Regions from separate parts of the Alteromonas lipotrueae genome, predicted to be linked through region 1. Evidence: riboswitches for the same ligand, from Rfam matches in the RefSeq annotation. Region 1 holds a riboswitch; the other holds the start of a gene.
The links. A riboswitch is a leader RNA that binds a small molecule or an ion and turns the genes downstream of it on or off. The one in region 1 is predicted to bind thiamine pyrophosphate.
Positions count from the first base shown of each region.

Region 2: linked by a shared signal. The riboswitch ahead of thiC (phosphomethylpyrimidine synthase ThiC) and the one ahead of KYS23_RS02645 (TonB-dependent receptor) in region 1 are both predicted to bind thiamine pyrophosphate.

Region 1 is NZ_JAESDJ010000001.1:619,320-621,783, reverse strand. It holds gene KYS23_RS02645 (TonB-dependent receptor) at 1-1,537, opposite strand, end outside; TPP riboswitch at 1,592-1,701, opposite strand; gene KYS23_RS02640 (acyl-CoA thioesterase) at 1,814-2,242, opposite strand; gene KYS23_RS02635 (GNAT family N-acetyltransferase) at 2,311-2,464, shown strand, end outside.
Region 2 is NZ_JAESDJ010000002.1:9,441-11,904, reverse strand. It holds gene KYS23_RS03515 (TonB-dependent receptor) at 1-784, shown strand, start outside; TPP riboswitch at 1,035-1,148, shown strand; gene thiC (phosphomethylpyrimidine synthase ThiC) at 1,306-2,464, shown strand, end outside.

The DNA of each region.
Region 1 (2,464 bases):
CGTCCCTATCCATATAGAAAAGGGCGGCTCGCATGGTAAGTTCAGGCATTAACAAAGGCCCCTTAACACCAAGCTCGTAATTCCAGTTGTATTCTTCATCAAAGAAACGCTGCTCATCTGATACGCGTTCGTCAGGGTTGTACCCTGCCCCTTTGTAGCCGCGAGAAATACTGGCATAGTAAAAGTGGTTCTCGGCGGTATACTGCAATGCCACTTTCCCGCCTGTCATCGTAGTATCATGACTACTTTCAAGGCCATTGTTATCTGAGTAGTCAAAACCATAGTTTTCTACACGTAACCCTGCCACTAGCGTTAGGCTCGTGGTGAGCGTAGATTCAGTCTGAAAATATACCGCTTTGGTAGTGGGTTCATACACACTGGTAAAATCACCTGATGCATAGGTGTACTCACGTAACAAATCTTCTTCGCTGGTTTTGTAAAACGCGCCAAGCGTCCAAGCGGTCGCGCCATCAAATAACGCGGCACTGTCTGATGATACAAAGCGTACTTCTGCAGTTTGTGTGTCTACATCACGGAAATAAGCGTCGAATGAGGTATACCCGAAAGGGTGAAAACCTTCATAAGTCCAATCTTCGTCATATCCATAACCAATATTGTGTGATGCATGAGTGGCGATGAGAATGAAATCACCGCCATTAGTCGAGGTAGTAGATTTCGCACTTACCGCATGAGTTTGATGGGTGTCAAAACCTGGCTCATCAGATAAGGTCTGATTATTATTATCTAATGAAAACGCATCATACCCATTGTCGATGTCATACCAACGATATGTCAGCGCCAAGGTACTTCTTTCGTCAATAATTCCAGCAATACTGATGCGCGCGGCGGTTTCATCGAGATTATTGGTATCATCACGCTTTTGCTCAATGCCGTTACTGTTAACCACGGTATTTTCTACAAAACCATCACTACGGTTATGCATTAGTGCTACGCGATATCCCCAGTCCTGGTTGATGTCATCACCTGTAGCCACTTCCACCCGATAACTATCTTTGTTACCAGCTCTTAATTCAACATAGTCAGCGCCTTCTGAACCTACAGGCGTACTAGAAAGCTTTACCGCGCCTGCTAACGCGCCGGAACCAAATAAGGTGGCCTGAGGGCCTCGGTACACTTCTAGCTGCTGTGTATCAAAAATAAGCGCCGCTGCCGCTAGACCAGAGAAATCAAATTCGTCAACGATGAAACTAACAGAAGGGTTAATAGGCTCTACAAATTGACTACGTTCACCGATACCGCGTATTTGCACAAAGCGCCCACGAGAAGCGCCTGCGGCAAAATTCACGTTCGGCACACTGTTTAGCACACTATCAATATGGCTAGGCTGGCGACTGCTTAAGCGCTGAACGCCCAAAATGGTCGCACTGGCACTTAGTTGGTCTAATACGGTTTCACGAAAGTCTCCGCTAACGACAATACGTTCAACGTCTTCAAGTTGTGTTTCTTGTTCATTGGTTTGCGCATTAGCACAAAGCGATGCAGCAATTAAAGAAAGACAAAATATTGGTTTTTGCATGGGATCTCTTATTCTTTTCTAAGAAAAAAGATCCGGGTGTACGGCAGGTGATACGACTATGTGGTCAACCATCCCTACGCCGGCATTATCCGGATCAGGTGTAAGGGTTCTCACAGTGTTGATGTGAATCTCAGTCCGCGGTACAGACACCCCTTGGTATATGCATTCAGTTAGAATACCGAATACAGCGAGGAGTCTACCAGTTACGCCAAAACCGTCAAGATATTAAACGGTTAACTTAGCGTACCAGTAAACATCGTATTTTTGTTATATGGCTTATTTTTGTTCTTTTAATTCTAGATTAAGCTTTCGTACTTCTTCGTTAGTTTGTGACACCAACGCTTCAAGGGTTTTACCATGCGCTGCAGGTTGGCGGGAATCTGGGTCAACTTTTACGAAGACGATGTCATCGGCAAAACAAATGGTTTTCTTGGTGGCTTTGTTACGCACTAAACAGCTTACGGTAATCGACGTTCTACCAACCGCTTTAGTCTCAAGACCAAATTCAACAATGTCACCTTGCATTGCAGGAGATTCAAAACTAATTTCTCCAATATGTTTGGTCACCAAACAATTAGTTTCTAATTGGCAAATTGCCCAAATGGCAGCCTCTTCATCAATCCACTCAAGCGCGCGGCCGCCAAATAAAGAGTTGGCATAATTTAGATCGTTTGGCATCACTAGACGCCGAGAAAGAAAGCGCATTCGAATTCCTTTAGATAAGTGGTTACTATAAGCAGAGAAAGTCTTAATTATACCGAAAAAACACACCTATGGCGCCACCGGAATTAACTCAATGGTTGTTTAACCCTATTTATTTGCAATCACGACAAAAAGTGTATCGCCGTCTGCTTTTGCTTTCTGGCGATTATGAGTGGGTTAATCAGCGTTTAACGTCTCTTTTAAGCGATATTCCCGCCTCACTTA
Region 2 (2,464 bases), on a different contig from region 1:
AGATGTAGCCATGGATAATGATGAAACCATGTGGTCTGCAAAGCTACAGTTAGATTATAAACCAAACTCAGATACGCTTTTATATGCTGGTATTAACCGAGGCGTAAAAGCAGGCAACTTCAACGCGCCTTTAGGCGGTAGTTTTAGCACCTACGACGCCGAAGTACTTCTTGCCTATGAAGCGGGCGCAAAGCTAACCTTAATGGACGGTAAAGCACAGTTAAACAGTAGTATTTTCTACTATGATTACTCTGATTATCAGTCGTTTTCGTGGGTAAATAATGCTGGCGTAGTGTTCAACGAAGATGCGCAATTTACTGGTGCTGAAGTTGAGCTACTATTAAACCCTATTGATGCACTAGACATCATGTTCGGCGTGTCTTACACCGATGCTGTGGTAGAAGATTTAGAAGTAGCTTCAGGCGTATTTGTAGACACCACGCCCCCTTACACACCTGAGTGGCAATCATCAGGTTTAGTACGCTACACATGGGATATAGACAGCGGCAGTGTTGCAACGCTTATTAGTGGCTCGTACCAGTCAGAGTCTTTCCATAATGCCCGTAACTTTACTGCGCATACCATTGAAAGTCACTTTAAAGCCGATGCACGCATTACCTGGACTGACAAAGAAGATTTATGGAGTGTAGCCGCTTACGTAGATAACCTTACTGATTCAGACCACGAATTAATTGGTTTCGACGTATCAGGCTTCTACGGTACTTCGCAAATCTCTTACGCAAAACCACGCACTTACGGCATAACGGTAAGACGTAATTTCTAATTAGTAAAAGGCTAGCTGCGGTTAAAGATACAGCACAGCTCAACAAACATCCTGTAAGTAAAAACCCCGTTTAGGGGTTTTTTTATCTTTAATTCACATGAATTTAATTTAATCACACTTAGCCACTCCCGCAGCATGGATGCTGTAGAGAGGCCCCATGGATGGGTTCACGCCGTGTTTCTAAGGTGAGTTCGCTTTCGTGCCCCCTCAGGGCTTGTAATTTTATTTTCTTTCGCTTTATACTGATTACAGTTACTTGTCGGAGTGCTCAACTGAATTAACCCAGTGAGCTGAGACCGCGAAAGCGGGATCCGTTGAACCTGATCAGGCTAATACCTGCGAAGGGAACAAGAAAGTACAAAGTGGTAAGTTGTAAATGGTAAAAGTTAAGCCTTGTTGTATGGCATGACTTTATCCTTCGGGATTTTGCCTGCAATACCGGTCATGCTTCTGCGCACTTTGTATTCTCTCCTCCACTCCTGACAAGCATTTTATAACCTAAACTAACAGGCGAAAATGCTATGTCGACTCGACGTGAACAGCGCCAACAGGCGCAAGACTTTATTAATCAATTGGCCGGTGAGGCCTACCCTAATTCTACCCGTCACTACGAAAAAGGCAGCCGCGACGATATTAACGTTGCCATGCGACTGATTCACCAACACGACAGCTTAATTGGCGGCACCGAAGAAAACCCTATATTTGAAAGTAACCCACCCATTGGGGTTTACGATACTTCCGGTCCTTACGGCGACCCAGACGTTACCATTAACGTGCAAAAAGGGTTGGCGCCGCTACGAGAAAACTGGATTAAAGCCCGCGAAAACACATACCAGCTTGAAGGGGTATCGTCGCACTTCGCGAAGCAACGTGAGCAAGATATTGTCACTGAAGATTTTCGTTTCACGCGCACGCTGAAACCACGCAAAGCTCTAGATGGCAAAAATGTGACCCAGCTGCATTACGCTCGCCAAGGTATAATAACGCCCGAAATGGAATATATTGCCATTCGCGAAAACATGGGCCGCGACGCACTAAAAGACAGCCCGCTAAGCAATCAACACAAAGGCGAGCACTTCGGGGCCAACCTGCCTTCAAACATTACTCCTGAGTTTGTTCGCCAAGAAGTGGCAGCTGGTCGCGCGATTATTCCCGCGAACATAAACCACCCTGAACTAGAACCTATGATCATTGGCCGCAATTTTTTGGTCAAAATTAACGCCAACATTGGTAATTCAGCGGTCACCTCGTCTATTGAAGAGGAAGTAGAAAAGCTAGTGTGGTCTACGCGTTGGGGCGCCGATACGCTTATGGATTTATCCACCGGCCGCAACATTCACGAAACCCGCGAATGGCTGCTTCGAAACAGCCCTATTCCGTTAGGCACCGTTCCCATTTATCAGGCGCTTGAGAAAGTAAACGGCGTAGCCGAAGACCTTACGTGGGAGCTATTTAAAGACACCCTTATTGAACAAGCCGAACAAGGGGTAGACTACTTCACCATTCACGCAGGCGTATTGCTTGAATACGTACCGCTTACCGCAAACCGGGTAACGGGTATTGTGTCCCGCGGTGGCTCGATTATGGCCAAGTGGTGCTTAAGCCATCACAAGCAAAGCTTTTTGTATGAACGATTCCGCGATATTTGTGAAATTTGCGCCGCCTACGATGTGTCGCTTT